2 regions of the Pseudoalteromonas sp. NGC95 genome follow, and region 1 is predicted to be linked to the other one. Evidence: predicted binding sites of a transcription regulator. Region 1 holds the regulator's gene; the other holds the start of a gene.
The links. Region 1 encodes MetJ, which represses methionine synthesis genes. Its sites were predicted from a motif close to TAGACGTCTAGACGTCTA; they were not measured.
Positions count from the first base shown of each region.

Region 2: a site for MetJ is predicted at 3,344-3,361, ahead of metK (methionine adenosyltransferase). Genes of this name have one in related genera too.

Region 1 covers NZ_JADYWR010000001.1:445,402-456,051, reverse strand. The annotation lists gene rpmE (50S ribosomal protein L31) at 1-33, shown strand, start outside; gene I6E70_RS02040 (malic enzyme-like NAD(P)-binding protein) at 721-1,962, shown strand; gene metJ (met regulon transcriptional regulator MetJ) at 2,046-2,366, opposite strand; gene metB (cystathionine gamma-synthase) at 2,656-3,903, shown strand; gene metL (bifunctional aspartate kinase/homoserine dehydrogenase II) at 3,909-6,254, shown strand; gene I6E70_RS02020 (penicillin-binding protein 1A) at 6,319-8,811, opposite strand; gene I6E70_RS02015 (pilus assembly protein PilM) at 8,942-10,021, shown strand; gene I6E70_RS02010 (PilN domain-containing protein) at 10,009-10,581, shown strand; gene I6E70_RS02005 (type 4a pilus biogenesis protein PilO) at 10,571-10,650, shown strand, end outside.
Region 2 covers NZ_JADYWR010000008.1:46,558-57,207, forward strand. The annotation lists gene serA (phosphoglycerate dehydrogenase) at 1-35, opposite strand, end outside; gene rpiA (ribose-5-phosphate isomerase RpiA) at 45-698, opposite strand; gene I6E70_RS09170 (5-formyltetrahydrofolate cyclo-ligase) at 752-1,348, opposite strand; gene I6E70_RS09175 (hypothetical protein) at 1,367-1,915, opposite strand; gene metK (methionine adenosyltransferase) at 2,091-3,242, opposite strand; gene tkt (transketolase) at 3,547-5,538, shown strand; gene ppnP (pyrimidine/purine nucleoside phosphorylase) at 5,723-6,037, shown strand; gene hpf (ribosome hibernation-promoting factor, HPF/YfiA family) at 6,215-6,571, shown strand; gene I6E70_RS09200 (NRAMP family divalent metal transporter) at 6,774-7,949, shown strand; gene I6E70_RS09205 (GNAT family N-acetyltransferase) at 8,021-8,476, shown strand; gene I6E70_RS09210 (hypothetical protein) at 8,664-9,464, shown strand; gene I6E70_RS09215 (hypothetical protein) at 9,863-10,285, opposite strand; gene I6E70_RS09220 (vWA domain-containing protein) at 10,287-10,650, opposite strand, start outside.

The DNA of each region.
Region 1 (10,650 bases):
AAGCGCTTCGGTGCACTTGCCAGCAAGAAGTAATTATTGCTGTTTAGTTAAAAAAAGCACCTTAGGGTGCTTTTTTTGTGCCTAAAATTTGTTATTTATTATCTTAAACTAACCTACATAAATCTTTGAGCAATTTAACGAATTAAATTGCACTATAACGTCGTTAAAATTTTTTATTTAGAACAATTAGATACAAAAATTTTTGCCTAGTTCTAGCGTAATTTTCTTAACGTTAAATAGACCCCATATATAAGCAGATTGGTATTATTTCGTTGATTTTAACTATCCCCTCCTTTTGCATAACTATTTCCTATTCTTATTCTGAGTATACATAATCCTTTACAGACAAATCGATAGATATTCTCTATATTTTAAATAGTACAATTTTTAACTAGGTTGATAAAAGTAGCTAACGTGGGCTTATCTGTTTTTAAAGTAGGGTAGTAGGCTGTTATTCTAAGTTTATGCTGATACTTTAAGTATACATTTTATAAGATTTTGATAGGCATAAAAGCACCTTAAAACTTACTTTTTAGGTGAATTTTTATTTATTAAATGTTGATATAATCCTGCAAAGTTACTGAAAAACCTCTTAAAATTAAAGGATATAGCATATAACAGGATAGACCTGATATTGCTTGGAATTTAAAAATAATAAGGGTATCGTACCCCAAGACTCCATCTCTCACTTTAACTTAAATTGCAGGATACCATCGCGTTATGTCTGACTTTCGTGAACAAGCACTACATTACCACTCACATCCCGTACCAGGTAAAATTAGCATTGAGCTTACAAAACCAGCTGAAACGGCTCATGATCTTGCACTTGCGTATAGCCCAGGTGTTGCCGAACCTGTACGTGAAATAGCTGCAGATCCTGCAAATGCTTATAAATATACTGGTAAAGGTAACATGGTTGCGGTTATTACTAATGGTACTGCAATTCTAGGCCTTGGTAATTTAGGTCCTTTAGCGTCTAAGCCTGTAATGGAAGGTAAAGCGTTATTGTTTAAACGTTTTGCAGGGCTTGATTCTATCGATATTGAAGTTAAGCACAAAACAACAGAAGACTTTATTAATACGGTTGCCAACATTGCCGACACATTCGGTGGTATTAACCTTGAAGATATTAAAGCACCAGAGTGTTTTGAAATAGAAAAAGCATTAATAGAGCGTTGTAGTATTCCTGTTTTTCATGACGATCAACACGGTACTGCCATTGTAACGGCTGCTGGTATGTTAAATGCGCTAGAAGTACAAGGTAAGTCAATTGAAGATGCAATTATTGTATGTTTAGGTGCAGGCGCTGCCGCTGTTGCGTGTATGGAGCTGTTAATTAAGTGTGGCGCACTGCGTGAACACATTTATATGCTTGACCGCAAAGGTGTTATTCATACCCGCCGCGATGACTTAAATGAATACAAACAGCTTTTTGCTAATAATACCGATAAGCGTACATTGCAAGATGTAATTGCAGATGCAGATGTATTTGTGGGTGTTTCTGGCCCTAACTTATTAGCGGCTGAAGATTTAAAGCTAATGGCTGCAAAACCAGTTGTGTTTGCATGTTCAAATCCAGATCCTGAGATTGATCCTGCACTTGCGCACGGCGCACGCAACGATTTAATCATGGCAACAGGGCGCTCTGATTACCCTAACCAAGTTAATAATGTTTTATGTTTCCCGTTTATTTTCCGTGGTGCGCTTGATGTACGTGCAAGCGCTATTAACGATGAAATGAAAATTGCTGCAGTAGATGCTATTCGAAGTATTGCCAAAGAGCCAGTACCTGCAGAAGTTTTAAAAGCCGCTGGTGTAGATAAACTAGAATTTGGTGCGCAGTATATTATTCCAAAACCAATGGATCCACGTTTACTGCCGCGTATAGCAAGAGCTGTTGCACTTGCTGCTATTGAGTCAGGTGTTGCACAAATTGAGCTACCTGAAAACTATATGCAGTAAATCTATACAGTAGAGCTATACAATAAAATTTAGACATAAAAAAACCTCAGTAATTACTGAGGTTTTTTTTGTCTTTGTAATATTTATTCTTCGTTTAAAACGGGTACTTCTAGACCCATTTCTTGCATTATTTTTTTAACTTCTTCTGGCACTTTTTCGGCGTTATCTTTACGTAAGTCATCGTCATTTGGTAAAGGTTGGCCAGTAAAAGCATGCAAAAATGCCTCACATAGCAATTCACTATTTGTAGCATGGCGAAGGTTATTGATTTGACGACGTGTACGTTCGTCAGTTAATACCTTTAATACATTTAGCGGGATCGAAACGGTGATCTTTTTAACTTGCTCTGATTTTTTACCGTGTTCTGCGTATGGGTGAATATACTCACCATTCCATTTAGCCATAAGATGTATCGTTGCCTCAGATTATTAATTTCTCACACGGTATAAAAAGCGTGTAAATATGCGTGAAATTCTATCGATTTAAAAAAGATAGTCAAATAATAGATACCGATCTATCTTAATAAGCCTATTGTAGGTGTAAAGATAAGCACACTTTTGTGAGCTAAAATGTGTTATTCGCAGAGGCCCCTTCTACTTTTAGCCATCTAGAGCTTTAAAATACTTTGACTTATCAAAACGGATAACTTACTCTTTTAGACGTCTAAACATCCAAATTAATCAGGTGACGAATATGAGCGAAAAAAACAAAGCGACCATTGCTGTACGTAACGGCGTTGATGCTGATAAACATCATGGTGCGGTGGTACCGCCAATTTATTTATCGACTACTTATTCGTTTGCCGACTTTGATACTAAGCGTGAGTATGATTATGGTCGTAGCGGTAATCCTAATCGTGATATTTTAGCTGAGACGCTTGCTAAGCTTGAAGGTGGCGCTCGTGGCATAATTACAGCTACAGGCATGGCTGCCGTGCATTTAGCTACTCAGCTACTTAATAGTGACGATACGTTAGTAATTCCACATGATTGTTATGGTGGCAGCTATCGTTTATTTACATCTTTACAAAAACGCGGACTACTAAAGCTCGAAATATTAGATTTAACAAAAGAAGAAAGTCTTCAACAAATTTTAGTAATTAAACCTAAGCTTATTTGGATAGAAACCCCAAGTAACCCAGTACTTCGTTTAACAGATATTAAAGCGGTTACCGATGTTGCAAAGCAATGCGGTGCATTGGTGGCTGCAGATAACACGTTTTTGTCGCCTGCTTTACAAAATCCTATTAATTTTGGTGTAGATATTGTGGTGCATTCAACCACTAAATACATTAACGGACACTCAGATGTAGTAGGCGGCGCTGTTATTGCCGCAACACAAGAGTTAGGCGATGAGCTTGCTTGGTGGGCTAATAACATTGGTATTACGGGTGCGCCTTTTGATAGCTATTTAACGCTTCGTGGTTTACGTACTTTAAATGTGCGCCTAAGGCAGCATCAAGAAAATGCACTGGCAATAGCTAAGTATCTTGAAAGCTCTGAATATGTAAGCCAAGTTTACTACCCAGGTCTTGAGTCACATCCTCAACATGAGCTAGCTAAAGCACAGCAACTTGGTTTTGGTGGCATGGTTAGTTTTGATATTAAAGGCGATATAAACGACGCTGCGGCATTTTTAACTAGCCTTAAAACGTTTAGTTTAGCTGAGTCACTAGGTGGCGTAGAGAGCTTAATTTGTCACCCTGCAACTATGACGCACGCAGGTATGGAGGCAACAGCACGTTTAGAAGCGGGCGTGGGCGATACGCTTATTCGTATTTCGGTAGGTATTGAAGATATACACGATTTAGTCGCTGATTTTGAGCGAGTGTTTGAACTTGTAAAACCAGGGCAAAATAAAAATGTTGGCCGTGTAGGCAAAGGAGCAGGCACTTCTGGTGGTAACGTTAAATTAAGTGCAGCTCGTCCGGCGCTTTGGTGATTAATATGGTTAATTGTATACATAAATTTGGTGGCTCGAGTTTAAGCTCAAGTGAGCGATACCAAAGCGTAGCAAAAATAATAATTACACATACTCAACCGGGTGATTGTGTGGTGGTATCGGCTGCGGGTAAGACAACCGATACGCTAGTATTACTTTGGCAAAGCTATCAAAAACAAGATACTCAAGCAGTAGCTGATATTTTACTGCAGTTAAATAACCATCAAAGTGATTTAATAGAGCTGCTATTAGAAGCCGATTTAAAACGAAGTGCACTTAAAACACTAAGTATCGAACTTAGCTATATTGCAGAACTTGCTCAAGCTGAGCAGCTAAAAGAGGCTGCATTACTTGCACATGGCGAACTGTGGTCAGCACGTTTACTCTCTACTTATTTACAGCAGCTAAATATTGAGGCATGCGCTCAAGATGCACGTACTCTTTTTACCTTAAATGATGGCGAATTAATGCATGCGCAAAATGCGCAGCAATGTGGGCAGTTAATTTTGCCTAATAAAATAAATGTTGTTACTGGGTTTATTGCCGCAGATATCAAAGGCGAGACAGTAACGCTTGGCCGAAATGGCAGTGACTACAGTGCAACACTACTTGCAAATTATTGCAATGCTAAGCAAGTATGTATTTGGACTGATACACAGGGAGTGTATAGCACTGATCCTCGAAAGGTAAAAAAAGCGATTAAATACGGCAAAATTTGCCGTGGGCAAGCTAATTTATTAGCTCGTTTAGGTAACCCTGTATTACATGCAAAAACACTATCGCCACTTAAAAACACAGATATTAAGCTAGCTGTTCGCAGTAGTTTTGACGTACAAGCAAGTCCAACAGATATAGTCAAAGAAGGTTCAGCGAAGAAAAAGCGCTTTATAACCACGTTGCAAAATGTTGACCTATTAATGGTTGAAGGATTAAGTGAAGGTGAGGTTGCAAGTGTTAGTCAGCTTATTCAGCATAGCCTTCATCACTTTAACCATAATGGTGAAGTGTATTTAGTAGTACCTGCAGCACAAACTTATCTGGTTATTAATTATTTTGCGGGTAGGGCAAATATTAGCGAGTCAAATTTAAACGGTTGTGCAATTGTAGCGCCTGAGCAAGACGTTAATACATTAAGCTTACAAGCATTAGATTTATTAAAACTCCACAGCATAAAACCTCGTTTTGTCCATCAAGATACTGGCTATGCTTTATTGCTTACCGATCAATTTATAGATAGTGATATACAAAGTGACTTACACGATAAGCTAATTAATAAAGGCCAAGAAATCGCAATTATAGTTGCGGGGCTTGGTAACGTTGGCGACGTTTTCATTAAACAGTTATCGGCACAATTTGAGCGTTTATCGGATGACTTTAGTATTAAATTAGTCGGTCTAATTCGCTCTAAAAAAATGCTGTTTAATGCAAGTGGTATTAATACACAGCAATGGAAAACTCAATGGCAGCATGAGGCAAATAGCTATCAATCTGCAGATTTACTGAATGCTATAAATGAGCTCGATTACGAGCATAAAATTGTAATTGATATTACCGCAAGTGAACAATTTAGCTTGTTATATCCAGACTTTGTAGATAGAAACTGTCATTTAATTAGTGCTAATAAATACGCTGGAACAGCACCGACTACTTGGTATAAAGCACTTCGTAGTAATATTACAGAACGTAATTTACATTGGCGATATAACACCAGTGTAGGCGCTGGCTTACCTATTAACTTTGCTTTGGCTGATTTGCAAAATAGTGGCGATAAAATAACACGTATAGAAGGTGTTTTCTCAGGCACGCTTTCGTGGTTATGCAGTAAATATGATGGAACAAGGCCATTTTCTGAGTTGCTACTGGAAGCTCAGAAAATGGGATTCACAGAGCCAGACCCTCGCGAAGATTTATCTGGGCGAGATATGCAGCGTAAGCTACTTATTTTAGCTCGAGAGCTAGGTGTTGAGCTTGAACTTGACGATATTAGCTTATCGGCATTGATGCCAGATGAACTTGCGCTGGGAAGTTGGGATGACTTTTTAAATAAAAAAGCACAGCTAGACGCGTTCATCGAAGAGCATGCAGTGATAGCAAAGTCTAAAAATTTAGTACTTAGATATACGGGCTTGTTAGAAATCACACAAGGTGAAGTAATTGCTAAAGTGGGAATAGCGTATGTGCCTAATGGCGATGCGTTAGCAAACCTTACACCTGGCGATAATATTTTTGTAATTAATAGCAAATGGTATAGCGATAACGCATTAGTGATTCAGGGGCCAGGAGCGGGTAGAGAAGTGACCGCTGCGGGTGTGCACTCTGATTTATATTGGCTTGTTCAAAACTTAAAATAAACCTTTGGCTTAAACAAAAACGGCAGCTTAAATAAGCTGCCGTTTTTGTATTACATACATATTATTAAAATAGCTCTTCTTCTGTTTTAGTGTCTTCTTCAAATATATCGTTAGGCTGAGATAGCACATACTTTGTAGGTGCAGTACCTTTTTCAAAATATTCAAATCGACTCGTGTAATCATTTTTATGGCTAAGTAAGCCGGTAGCTAAATCAATACGAATAGAAACAAGTCCCTCAGGCGGCTCAATTGGGGCTTCAGGCTTGCCTTCAAGTGCCGCTTTCATAAATTCAATCCAAGCTGGCTGCGCGGTTTTAGCGCCAGATTCCGCACCTGATATTTGGCTGCTATCTAGGTTGTTATTATATGTAGAGCGACCAAGAGCGTTGCCCGGATTATCAAAGCCAACCCAAACTGAGGTCATCACATTACTATTAAAACCGCTAAACCAGGTATCTACTGAGTCATTAGTTGTGCCTGTTTTACCTGAAATGTCGCGACGATCTAGCGCTTGTGCTCGCCAACCGGTTCCACTCCAACCTGTTTTATGAGCCCAGCTACCACCCCCCCAAATTGCACTATTCATAGCATCAGCAATTAAAAATGCATTTTGCTTAGAAATAATTCTCGGCGCACATTTTTTCGTTTGCTCCATTTCATCATCACTATTATGCATTGAGAGTGCATTGTTTGTTGGCAAAGGCTCTTCGTCACAGGCAAGAGCAGGGTTTGCTTTAAACAATACATTGCCGTAAGCGTCTTGAATTTCTGAGATAAAGTAAGGTTCAATTAAATGACCGCCATTGGCAAATGTGCTCATGCCTCTTGCAAGTTCAAGTGGGGTAATAGAAGCACTACCAAGTGCTAATGATTCACTACGGTTAATGTCAGCGTCTTTAAAACCAAATTTTAGTAAGTGATCAGCTGTACGTTGCAATCCAACACCACGTAGTAAGCGCACCGAAATAACGTTTTTAGACTGTGCTAAAGCACGGCGAATTCGAATAGGACCGTTGTAAACAGCAGGGCTGTTTTTAGGACGCCATGCTACGCCTTGGCTCTTATCCCATTGGTTTATAGGTGCATCATTTAATATAGACGCAAGCGTGTAACCTTTTTCAAGTGCTGCTGAATATATAAAAGGTTTTATATTAGAACCCACTTGACGCTTAGCTTGTATCGCTCGGTTGTATTGACTTTGCTCAAAGCTATAACCCCCTACAATAGCTTTTATTCTACCGTCTTGTGGATCGAGGGATACAATAGCGCTTGATGCTTCTGGTATTTGGCTTAATAAGTAGCTGTTATCTTCGTTTTGACGTACCCATATTTGCATACCTGGCGTTAAAATATCAGTAGCTGCTTTTGGAGCAAAGCTTTGGCGGTAGCGAGTAATATACTTACGCGCCCATTTTAAACTATCCCAACTGAGGGTTGCTTGCTCACCGTTTTTAAGTAGTACTGTAGCTGTTTTATTATTAACACTAAGTACTGCTGCAACTTTTAAAGTGCCTAACTCATTTACGCTCTGTAATTTATTGAGTATTTGTTGCTCAGTTAAAGCTGGTTGTGTTTCAGGATTCCATAAAACATCAGTTGGACCTCTAAAACCATGACGCATATCGTAACTGTGTAAGTTATTTACTAGTGCGTTTTGCGCTGCTTTTTGAACCTTTGACTCTACTGAGGTAAAAATTTTAAAACCAGAGTTGTAGGCTTTATCTACCCCATAGCGCGAAACCATTTCAGCGCGCACCATTTCAGAGATATACGGTGCGTATAAGTTTATTTCTGCACCGTGAAAATAAGCTGTAATAGGTTGGCTAGTTGCTTCGTTATATTGCTCTTGTGTTATATAGTCTTCGGTCAGTAAACGGCCTAAAACTACATTTCGGCGTGCTTTTGCACGCGTTGGGTTACGAATTGGGTTTAAAGCTGAAGGTGCTTTAGGTAAACCTGCAATCATCGCCATTTGTGCAAGTGTTAAATCTTTTAGCTCTTTACCGTAATAAACTTGCGCTGCTGCACCAATACCGAAAGCACGATTACCTAATTCTATTTTATTAAGGTAAAGCTCTAAAATTTCGTCTTTTGTTAACACTCCTTCAATATGAAGCGCTATAAATATTTCTTTAACTTTACGAATATATGCTTTTTCGCGTGTTAAAAAGAAATTACGAGCAAGCTGCATAGTAATAGTACTTGCACCTTGTTTTTTCTCGCCAGTAGATATAAGAACAACAGCCGAACGTACTATACCAATAGGGTCTATGCCTATATGATCGTAAAATCGATTATCTTCTGTCGCTAAAAATGCATTAATGAGTGTTTGAGGAATTTCATCAATAGTCACTGGAATACGACGTTTTTCACCAAATTGATTGATTAAAAGCCCATCTTTAGTGAATACTTGCATAGGAGTTTGTAATTGCACGTCTTTTAAAACTTGCACACTGGGGATATCAGGTTTAACGTAGTAATAAAGACTGATCAAAGTAATCAGACCAATTAACACACAAATGATAAAAAATTGTAAAGTTCGTTTTAATAAAATCACTTATATTTCCCTAAATGGACTCCCAATTGCGAGTTTTGACTGCTAGTATATATTGATTAAAAAATGAATAATATTTTTTCATATAAAAATTATAACTTGTTTATTATTAAAACAAAGGCCAAGTTGAAACATGCTAAGTCAACTATTTCAAAAACCGTCCCAAATGATGGTAGGAATTGATATTGGATCACACTCTATTAAGGCTGTGCTTTTACGTGAAATTGAAACTGGATTTCGACTCGAAGCACTTGCAATTGAGCCGATGCCAAAAGGCGCAATGAGTGAGCGCACAATTCAAGATATTGAAGCGATTGGTAACGTAATTACAAAATTAAGAAAAAAATTACCAAAGTCGTTAAAATCTGCAGCAGTGGCTGTTTCTGGCCAAACAGTCATTACAAAAGTGATCTTCATGGATGTATCGTTAACTGATGCTGAACTTGAGTCGCAAATTGAAATTGAAGCCGATAGTTTAATTCCATATCCTCTTGATGAAGTGAGCCTCGACTTTGAGAAGCTTTCGACGAATGAGGCCGATCCTAGTAAAATGAATGTTTTGCTTTCAGCTGCTCGTACTGAGAGTGTAGAAGCGCGTGTTGGCGCTTTAGAAGCTGCAAATTTAGAAGCTAAAATAGTTGATGTAGAAAGCTATGCATTAAGTCGTGCAATGGATGTGTATTACCAACAATTACCTAGCGACGCATTTAATAAATGTGTGGCTGTGGTTGATATTGGTGCGGTTTTAATGCTCGTGAGCGTTGTTCAAGCTGGGGAAACAATTTATACACGAGACCAAGTTTTTGGTGGCGACCAATATACAAATAGTATTGTTGCTTATTATAATAAAGGATTTGATGAAGCTGAAATTGGTAAAACATCAGGTGATTTACCGCCAAACTACACCTTTGAAGTATTAGCCCCTTTTCAAACCTCGTTACTTCAACAGGTGCGACGCGCGGTGCAAATGTTTTTAACAACCAGTGGCAAAGAGCAAATCGACTATATTGTATTAACGGGTGGTACATCGATGATTAAAGGTATTGACCGATTACTCATTGAAGAACTAGGTATTCACTCTGTCGTTGCTGAGCCTTTTGAAAATATGGAAATTTCTCCAAAAGTAGATCGTAATGTAATGCAGCGTCACAAAACGCAGTTTGCAATTGCGACAGGGTTGGCATTAAGGAGCTTTTCAACATGCCACATATAAATCTACTTCCTTGGCGTGAATCGCAGCGCGAAGAATCGAAAAAGAAATTTGTAACTATACTTATTGGTGTCGTCATACTTTGTTTTGCGAGTATGTACTTATTAAGCTCTTTTTATAGTGCATTAAAAGACGGTCAAAACTTAAAGAATAACTATTTAAGCTCAGAAATTAGCATGCTCGATAAAAAAATAAGTGAAATTAGAAGTTTAGATAAAAGAAAAGAAAACTTACAACAGCGTATGAGGCTCATTGAAGAATTACAAAGCAGCCGTAATTTGGGTACGCAAATAATGGATGAAGTTGCCAAAATAGTGCCGGGTGGGGTCTATTTAACAAAACTCGAGCGCAGAGGCAGCCAAATACATGTATTGGGACGCAGTGAGTCTAATAACCGTTTATCAACAATGCTGCGCCAAGTACAAAGCTCATATTTACTAGAGAATCCTTCAATGCAAGGCATTGTTGCAGGCGATCAATCTTCGCGTTTACTTAGTGATTTTAATATGGAATTTTATGTAAAACCATTTGATAAAATTGGTGAGGTTAGCGATGCGCCTTGATTTTAAAGCACTGAGTGAAATTGATTGGAATGAAATAGAGCTCGATAACATTGGCGATTGGCCTATTGC
Region 2 (10,650 bases), on a different contig from region 1:
TTAATTTTGTCTTTTGCTAACGATACCTTACTCATAACCTCATCCTATTTAATTTGTGGCCCATTTTTAGTACCGATAATCACTTTATCAGCACCACGCATTGCAAATAGGCCGTTGGTAACTACGCCAACAATTGAATTTATTTGTGCTTCAAGTTGTTTAGCATTGGTAATTTTTAAGTTAAATACATCTAATATAACGTTACCGTTATCGGTAACTACGCCTTGGCGATAAACAGGGTCACCACCAAGCTTTAATAATTCTCGTGCAACGTAGCTGCGCGCCATTGGAATAACTTCTACCGGAAGCGGGAAGTCGCCTAATGTTTTTACTAATTTGGTGTCATCTACAATGCACACAAATTGTTTAGCTACTGCGGCTACTATTTTTTCGCGAGTGAGGGCTGCACCGCCACCTTTAATCATTTCGTTTTGATCGTTTATTTCGTCAGCACCGTCAACGTATACATCTAAAGCAGCAACGTTATTAAGCTCAAATACTTCAATACCTAACGCTTGTAGGCGCTCGGTTGAGGCTTCTGAGCTTGATACAGCGCCTACAATAGTGTCCTTTACTGAACCAAGGGCATCAATAAAGTGATTAACAGTAGAGCCTGTACCCACACCTACAATAGTGTTTTCTTTTACAAACTCGAGTGCTGCCCAAGCAGCTGCTTTTTTTAATTCATCTTGTGTCATTGCTTTGTGCTCATGTATGTCAGAAATATGCGGTTAGTAATCAAATTTAATTGTTACCAACAGTATGTTTTATCTGGGGTGATAATGGTTTTAAGTGGTACATCCCACGACTCGATTGGTAGGGCCTCAACTTTTTGGCATTCATGTGCAAGGCCAATTAGTTGCGGTTTTTGCCAATTTTGTTCATGTAAACGCGCCAATGTCCGGTCGTAAAACCCACCTCCCATTCCTAGGCGATTACCTTGTTTATCAAATGCAACTAATGGCATAAGGAGGTAATCAAGCACTGGTAATGGGCATATTTGAGAGCAGTTCAGCTTAGGCTCCAAGATACCATAGCGATTTGCTCTCATGGGTGAGTTTTTCTCATAGCGCTGAAATAGTAAATTAGCGCCATTGAATGGGTGTATTATAGGTAGGTAAACGGTATGGTTTAAACTCCATAATTCTTTAATTAACAATGAAGTGTCTAGTTCCCCATCGTTACTCAAGTAAATGGCAATATGCTTTGAATTCGTTGTTTTTTCGCTTTTTAAATGTTGAATAAAATTCATTTTTAGCGATTGCGCAGCAATTATTTGCTGATTATTTGACAAGTTTTTACGGGTATTACGAATTTCTGCTCTTATTTTTGCGCGTTTATTACTCATTAAATTAATTAGCCATTCTTAAAAAGAGAATAAATCGGGAAAAATTAAAAAAACAGCCAGTACGACTAGCAAAATGGTGGCAGTCGCAATCAATGAATATAAAAGTAAGTTACTGCGTTTTTTAGGAGGCGCTAAATCATCATCTAGCATTAGATCGTCACCTTGCCATTCGTCAATACTTTCGTCTGGTGCTTTTAATTGAGCTTCAGGAAGGCGTTGCTCTAACTCGTCTAGCTTTTCTTCAAGGCGAATTAAGCTGCTAGTGATGTAATCGAGTGCATCAAAAATACGTTCGTCACGTTGGTTGTTATTTGCAGCAGGGTTTGAGCCATTTTGAATGATGTTTGAAACAGCTTGAAGCTTACTTTTAATGCCTAAGCCTGCTAGTAACTTAGCCTGTTTTAACGCTTTGTCTTTATCGCTTGGTGCAAACAGTGGCTTACCTTTAAAAAAAAGAGCTACTTTTTCATCTGACGTTTTTAATTTTGCAGCTAAATTTGTGCATGCTGTTTTTATGTCAACGTTATCGGCAAGTCCTGCAAATATAACGCGAAAGTTATCGGCCATTTAACTGTCCCTAAAGCTTTTATAATGAAATGAGTATATACCTAAAGTACAAAAGAATTCGAGGTCGATTTAATAGTTATTTTGTAGACGCTCTACAAACAATATAGCGAATAAGTTTTAGATGCAAAAACGGCCCTTAAAAGGGCCGTTTTTAATTTACTACAACAATTTTGGCTTAAAGGCCAGCAGCTGCGCGAAGTGCGTCTGCTTTATCTGTACGTTCCCAAGGGAATTCGTCACGACCAAAGTGGCCATAAGCCGCTGTAGGAAGGTAGATAGGGCGCTCTAAATCAAGCATTTGAATTAAGCCGTAAGGGCGCAGGTCAAAATGTTCACGAATAAGCTCGATTAAACGGCTTTCTTCTAGCTTGCTTGTACCAAACGTTTCAACGCTGATAGAAGTAGGCTCTGCAACACCAATTGCGTAAGAAACTTGTAGCTCACACTTGTCAGCAAGACCAGCAGCAACAATGTTTTTAGCAACGTAACGTGCAGCGTATGCTGCTGAACGGTCAACTTTTGATGGATCTTTACCAGAGAATGCACCACCACCGTGACGAGCCATACCACCGTATGTATCTACAATGATTTTACGACCAGTTAAACCACAATCGCCCATTGGTCCGCCAATAACAAAGCGACCTGTTGGGTTAATGAAAAACTTAGTTGCACTTGTAATAAGTTCTGCAGGAAGTACCGGCTTGATGATTGTTTCCATCACAGCTTCTACTAAATCTTTTTGCGAAATGTCTTCGCTGTGCTGAGTAGAAAGTACAACAGCATCAATACCTACTGGCTTACCGTTTTCGTATGCAAAAGTAACTTGAGATTTTGCATCTGGACGTAACCAATTAAGCTCGCCGCTTTTGCGTACTTGCGCTTGGCGCTGTACTAAACGGTGTGAGTAAGTAATTGGAGCAGGCATTAGTACTTCTGTTTCGTTACATGCGTAACCAAACATTAAGCCTTGGTCGCCAGCGCCTTGCTCTTCTGGGCTAGTACGGTCAACACCTTGGTTAATGTCAGGAGACTGTTTACCAATAGTGTTCAAAATTGCACATGAATCGGCATCAAAGCCCATGTCTGAATTTGTGTAGCCAATGTCACGAATTGTTTTACGTGTAATTTCTTCGATATCAACCCATGCGCTAGTAGTGATTTCACCACCAACCATAACCATACCGGTTTTTACGTAAGTTTCGCATGCAACACGGGCATGAGAGTCTTGCTCTAGGATAGCATCAAGTACCGCATCAGAGATTTGATCGGCGATTTTATCCGGATGACCTTCAGAAACTGATTCAGAAGTAAATAAATGTTTTGCCATTGTAATTCTGCTCACAAATATTGCGCTTCACAAACGTCGGTATTAGCGCTAAAAAATTAAGGGGCGTATTTTATCGAAAACAAAACACCTTGCATAGTGTTTTTACGCCTAGACGTCTAAATAAAATTACTAATAACTTTTTGGTCTTAAAAAATATTCATAATGCCTCACTTTTATAGGGTTTTTAATTGCACACAGCCCCCACAATAAGTAAGAATGGTCGGTATAAACGAACCCAAGTTACTTGGGTGCATAAACAAACACATAAATACCCGCGCAAATACACATAAAGGTAGGAGAATTCATGCCATCTCGCAAAGAACTTGCAAATGCTATTCGCGTCTTGTCAATGGACGCAGTACAAAAGGCCAAATCTGGTCACCCTGGAGCCCCTATGGGCATGGCTGATATCGCAGAAGTATTATGGCGCGATTATCTAAAACATAACCCAACGAATCCAGAGTGGGCTGACCGTGACAGATTTATTCTTTCAAACGGCCACGGTTCAATGCTTATCTATTCTCTATTGCACCTAAGTGGTTACGACTTACCACTGGACGAAATTAAAAACTTCCGTCAAATGCATTCTAAAACACCAGGTCACCCTGAATATGGCTATGCACCAGGAATCGAAACTACTACGGGTCCATTAGGTCAAGGGATCACAAATGCCGTAGGTATGGCAATTGCTGAAAAAGCACTTGCTGCACAGTTTAACCGTGAAGGTCACGATATTGTTGATCACTTTACCTATGCATTTATGGGCGATGGCTGCCTTATGGAAGGTATTTCTCATGAAGCAGGTTCACTTGCAGGCACATTAGGTCTGGGTAAACTTGTTGCATTTTGGGATGACAACGGCATTTCAATCGATGGCGAAGTAGAAGGTTGGTTTACAGATGATACACCAGCTCGCTTTAAAGCATACGGTTGGCATGTAATTAGTGGTGTTGATGGCCACGACAGCGATGCTGTAAGTGCTGCAATTGCAGAGGCAAAAAGCGTTACCGATAAACCTTCACTAATTTGTTGTAAAACAATTATTGGTTACGGCTCACCTAATAAATCTGGTAGCCACGATTGTCACGGTGCTCCACTAGGTGATGACGAAATTAAAGCATCTCGCGAATTTCTAGGTTGGACTGGCGATGCGTTCGAAATTCCTGATGATATTTACGCACAGTGGGATGGCAAAGAAAAAGGCAAGCAGCTTGAATCAAGCTGGGACGAAAAATTTGCAGCATACGCAAAAGCATACCCAGAGCTTGCAACTGAATACAAACGTCGTATTAATAACGAACTGCCTGGCGATTGGGCTGCAAAATCACAAGCGTACATTGAGCAATTACAAGCAAACCCTGCAAACCCAGCGTCTCGTAAAGCATCGCAAAATGCATTAAACGCATTTGGTCCGTTATTACCAGAATTTATGGGTGGTTCAGCCGATTTAGCAGGCTCAAACTTAACAATTTGGGATGGCTCTAAAGGTTTAACACGCGATGATGCAAGCGGTAACTACATTTACTACGGTGTACGTGAGTTTGGTATGTCGGCAATTATGAATGGTATTGCCCTTCATAAAGGCTTTATTCCTTACGGTGCTACGTTCTTAATGTTTGTAGAATATGCAAAAAATGCTGTGCGTATGGCTGCATTAATGAAGCAACCAAGCATTTTTGTATACACGCACGATTCAATTGGTTTAGGTGAAGATGGTCCAACTCACCAACCAGTAGAGCAAATTGCAAGCATGCGTTTAACGCCTAACTTATACAACTGGCGTCCATGTGACCAAGTTGAGTCGGCAATTGCATGGCAACAAGCTATTGAGCGTAAAGACGGCCCTACATCGCTTATCTTTACTCGCCAAGGTCTTGAGCAACAAGCACGTGACGCACAGCAATTAGCAGACGTTAAAAAGGGTGGTTACATCCTTAGCTGTGACGGCAATCCAGAGATTATCTTTATTGCGACGGGCTCTGAAGTGCAACTAGCACAAGATTCAGCAAGCGAACTACGCAGCCAAGGTAAAAAGGTACGTGTTGTATCTATGCCATGTACTGATGCCTTTGAAGACCAAAGCGCAGCATACAAAGAAAGCGTATTACCGGCATCTGTTTCACGCCGCGTAGCAGTAGAAGCTGGTATTGCTGACTACTGGTACAAGTACGTAGGCCTAAACGGCGCAGTAGTAGGTATGACTACCTTTGGTGAGTCAGCACCTGCAGGCGAGCTGTTTGAGCACTTTGGTTTTACAGTGGCAAACATTGTAAGCAAAGCAAACGAGCTTTTTTAATCGCTTTGATTAAATAAAGTAAGTAATTGAAAAACCCGCACATGTTGCGGGTTTTTTTATGCCCTTACATGAAGCAACTTCACCTTGAACAATGCAGCTTTCCTTGCAAGAAAGTAAGCTATCAGGCAAGGTAGTGCGATAAAATTTACAAATAAAAATCTTAAATTAATAGCAGGAGCTAAAAATGCCAAAGTTCGATAACGTGAGTGTAGTAAAAAAAGCCAATGTATATTTTGACGGAAAAGTGTCGAGCCGTACCGTTATTTTAGGTGATGGCGAAGCGAAAACGTTAGGCTTTATGCAACCAGGTGAGTTTGTTTTTGATACAAACCAAAAAGAGTGCATGGAGCTTTTAGCTGGCCAATGGGATATTTTATTACCAGGTGCAAGTGAGTGGAAAACATTTAACGCGGGTGAATCGTTTAATGTTGATGCAAATGTAAGCTTTAAAGTAAAAGTATCTGATTTTGCTGACTACTGTTGTTCGTACACAGATTAATCAGTACAGCTAGACGTCTGAAAGCCCATGCACTATGGGCTTTGCATAAACTTTGCGCAACTCATGATTTAAATCACCAAAAACCGCAAATAAACCTCAAATATCTCTCTTTTTTCCTTGTGTTAATCTAAATAGCCCCCAATACTATTTATGAGGTAACAAATAAAAGGATACCCTATGAAAATTAATCTTTCTGGTCACCATGTTGAAGTTACTGACTCTATTAGAGAGCACATCAACGAAAAATTTTCAAAAATCGAGAGCCATTTCCCATCGCTTATTGCACTCGAAATTATTTTGTCTAAAGAACATCATAAAATCCAAGCTGAAATTAGCACTAATTATGAAGGCACGCGCATATCGGTAAAAGGGGAAAACGAAGTTATGTACCCTGCCATTGCAAGTGCAGCTAAAAAACTCGATGCAGCACTAAAACATCGAAAAGGGCAGATAAAAGCAAACTTACACGAAAAGCCTGTTAGCACTACACCTGAAATCGCACACGAGATCATCCAAGAGATGGATCTTAAATAAAATTTAGTCACAAAGTATTGTAAAAAAGAGCCGTATGGCTCTTTTTTATTGCCTGTAATTTAGGTAAGTTATGCGTTCTTGCAGTTTATTAATTATAAAAATTGATAAAAAGAACACACAACACACATATTTTGAGAAATTAATGCACAAAACAAAAGCAGTATGGAAATCTCGACTAGGTGCGCTTGGGCCTGGGATCCTAATGGCAACGGCCGCTATTGGCGGATCTCACCTAGTTGCGTCTACACAGGCTGGAGCAATATTTGGCTGGCAATTATTTTGGCTTATCCTCGTTGTTAATGTTTTAAAGTACCCGTTTTTTCGCTTTGGTATGGAATACACACTCGCCACTAAAAACAGCCTAGTGGAGGGCTATAAAAGCAAAGGTCCGTTTTACTTCTACAGTTTTATTGGCTTAAACATTGTTGCCGCCGTAGTTAATACCGCCGGCGTATTACTGCTTACCGCAAGCTTACTGCATTACGCCTTACCCGTGGTTATTGAAGTAACCTTGCTTTGTTGGATGCTGCTGGGTGTATGTTTAGTTATATTGCTACTTGGGCACTTTAAAGCGCTTGATAACGTTGCCAAAGGCATTATGGGGCTGCTTACGCTCGCTACTTTGATTGCCCTTGCCATTGCATTTAGTAACGGCCCAATGGCACCTGCTGATTATGTGGGACCTTCACCGTATGAACTTGCCATGCTTAGCTTTATGGTGGCTTTAATGGGCTGGATGCCAGCCCCTATCGAAATATCTGCATTAAGTTCTTTATGGCTAAAAGAAAAACAAGCGCAGCAAACAGTGACTAAAAGCCAAGGCTTGTTCGATTTTAACGTAGGTTACTGGCTTACAGCTGGCTTAGCATTAGTATTTTTTAGCTTAGGTGTATTAGTGCAGTACGGGCAAACCAGTAGTATAGAACTTGGCGGTGTCGCGTTTGCCAAGCAGCTTATTGATATGTACGCATTAACAATAGGCGAGTGGGCAAGGCCGCTTGTATCAGCAATCGCCTTTTTATGTATGTTTGGCACTACACTCACCGTGCTAGATGGCTACGCCCGTACGCTTAACGAATCTCATAAACTACTTGGCTTTAAGCAATCAAAACACAGTCTAAATATTTGGTTAATACTACAAGCACTTGCCGGTATGGCGGTTATTTTATTTTTTAAATCAGCCCTTGGCCCCATGCTTACGTTTGCTATGACACTTTCATTTGTTACAACGCCTGTATTTGCATGGCTCAACTTTAGCCTTGTGCGCTCAGAGCCTGCTATAAAGCACAGCGTGCTATTACGCAGCTTAACGTGGTTAGGGCTAGTGTATTTAGTAGGTTTTGCTGTCGCTTTTGTAGTGTGGAAACTAGCATTCTAAATACAGCCACTTACTTTAGGGTTTTAATTAAAGCCCTAAAGCATTAAATTCTAGGATTAAACGAGATATAAATGGATATTAAAATAGGTGAGCTTTCAAACCCACACGTTATAAAGCTACTACAAGCACACCATAACGATATGCTAAAACAATCACCCGTTGAGAGCGTACATGCACTTGATGTGAGTAAACTCACTCAGCCCGATATAACTTTTTATAGCTTATGGATTGATAATAATTTAGCGGGTGTTGGTGCTTTAAAAGCACTAAATACAACGCATGGCGAAATTAAATCAATGCGCACATCAAGCAGCTATTTACGCCAAGGCATAGCGGCTAAATTGCTCACCCATATTATTGAGCAATCCACACTGCGAGGTTACAAAACGGTAAGCTTAGAAACCGGTACCGCTGAGGCATTTTTACCCGCACAAAAGCTTTACACTCAATTTGGTTTTAAAGAGTGCGAACCATTTGGTGATTATGAGCTAGACCCGTACAGCTTATTTATGAGTAAAGTGCTTTGAACAAAAATGAACGAGAAAGTAAGGTTTTATAGTCAGACGACGTATATATTATTTGTATGGCGGCTCAGAGCGTGAAGCTGACAGTTAAAAATTATGATGTATGAAGTCAAGATTTGATACTTTGCTTTTATAAGGGGAAGCCGAGATTGTGTTATGTTACTAGATGTCTATATAAAGGAAATGTTAAATGCTTAAGCATCTAAAAGTAAAAGTAGGTCGACTTTATATAAATTACTTCTTTTGGCTCGCTCTTTGGCTTTCAATAGCAACTCTTTTATATGGCTCATTTATAATTCTATCAGCAAAGGGAGTGTCTAGTAATATTTTAGCAAACTTTGGAAGCTTTTCTGGTGGAATGGCTACAGTTGTAGCTGCTCTTGTTGCTGTAAGAGAATTTATATTATTTAGGCATAATCAAGGTGTTAAAGAGTTTAGAGAGTTTCTCAGTAAACAGGTACAATCATTGCCTAATTTTGTTCTTGAGATGGCTGATGAGGCTTATTTACTATTTGCTAAGTTGGATCGTAAAGCTCAAGAAGATTTAAAAATACCCGAAATAATTAATGAAATACAAGAGCTTGAGAATGAGTTGAAGCTGCTTGAAGAAGCGGTTTCTATCCGATACCACCAGCTAAGTGCACAGGCTGCTAATATTTTTTCTATGAGTACATACTTAGAAATATTAATAGGCACTAAAACTAAACGTTTGCTTTGTATTTTAGAAGAGTTAGAAGACGCAATTCATAATTACGAGTTGAGAGCTAATTATTATACCAGTGCAGTCTCAAAAATGAGGAGCTCAGAAATAAAGTGTGGTTACGTAGTTAATAATAAAAACGAGTTTATATCGCACTATCCTGGCTTAGATTACAAACGAAAAGGATCACTATTTCATAGGATGCCAAAGCTCCTAGGAGCTAAAAGTAATTCAATAATAGGAGAAGTTTTTAAAATATATGAAGAGTTAGAAAAGTTAAAGATAACTTAAATTTACGACCATAAAAGAAACTTCTATTTCTAAAGAACCACAAGTATGAGAGGTGTTTAGCTTGCATACGATTAACGTGGTAACTCGGGGTGTTTCTAGTAAATTCTTCATTTTTGTCGGATGGCGTGGCTTCGCTACTTATTCGACCTACGTCAAAAGGTAGGTTGGTTAAGCCGAAGGCGCCACCCAACAGAGTTTCAGATACACGCCTAGAAGGTTAGCTGCAGGAACTGAACTGTCGTTAGTTCGCATCTAACTCAGCTCTTTTATCGCTCCACTGACCCCATCTAAACTAAGCGCATACATGCGGTTGTTCATTAGCTTTTTTATAAAGCCAATTGATTGATAGTACAGCCAATGCTCAACGAGTTATGACTTTAGCTAATCTAGCCTAATTGTTACTCATTTGAGTAAACAATAATTTCATCAGAATTTGGTAATTTATAAAATCCAACATTTTTTGATTGCTTACCCATGAAATCAATAGCATATTTCATCTCTGCAATTGTTCTTACTGTAGAAAACTTATCTTTAAAACATGCTGAGAATTCGTATGTGAAAGATGTTGACTGATCATAACCTCCCAGCTCTAAAAGGTTATATTCAGTAAAAGGATCTGGTCCTAAAATTTGATGAGAGGTAATAAAAGGCACCCTAGAGTCTTGTGATTTCCAATCATTCAAGCATTTAGCTTCAACATTGCTTGCTAATAAATAAATGCTTTTATCCTTTTTAGAGTCACTTAGAGAGATAGTAATAAAAACCATATTTATAATAAGTGATGCAAACAAAACTAATTTTAATATATTCCTATTACTCATTTTAACTCAGCTCTTTTATCGCTCTACTTATCCCGTCTAAACTCAGCGCATACATGCGATTGTTCATTAGCTCTTTTATAAAACCAATTGATTGATAGTACGGCCAGTGTTCAACGGGTTGCGGGTTGAGCCAGGCGACTTTATCAAAGTGGTTTGTTATGCGTTGTAACCATGCACTGCCGGGCTCTTCGTTGTAATGCTCTACCGAGCCGCCGGGGTAGGCTATTTCGTAAGGGCCCATAGTGGCATCGCCAACAAATATTACTTTATAGTCGCTGGTGAACTTGTTTATGAGCGTCATGGTGTCAATCACGTTTGAATGGCGGCGCGCGTTGTCTTGCCAAACGTGTTCGTATAAACAGTTA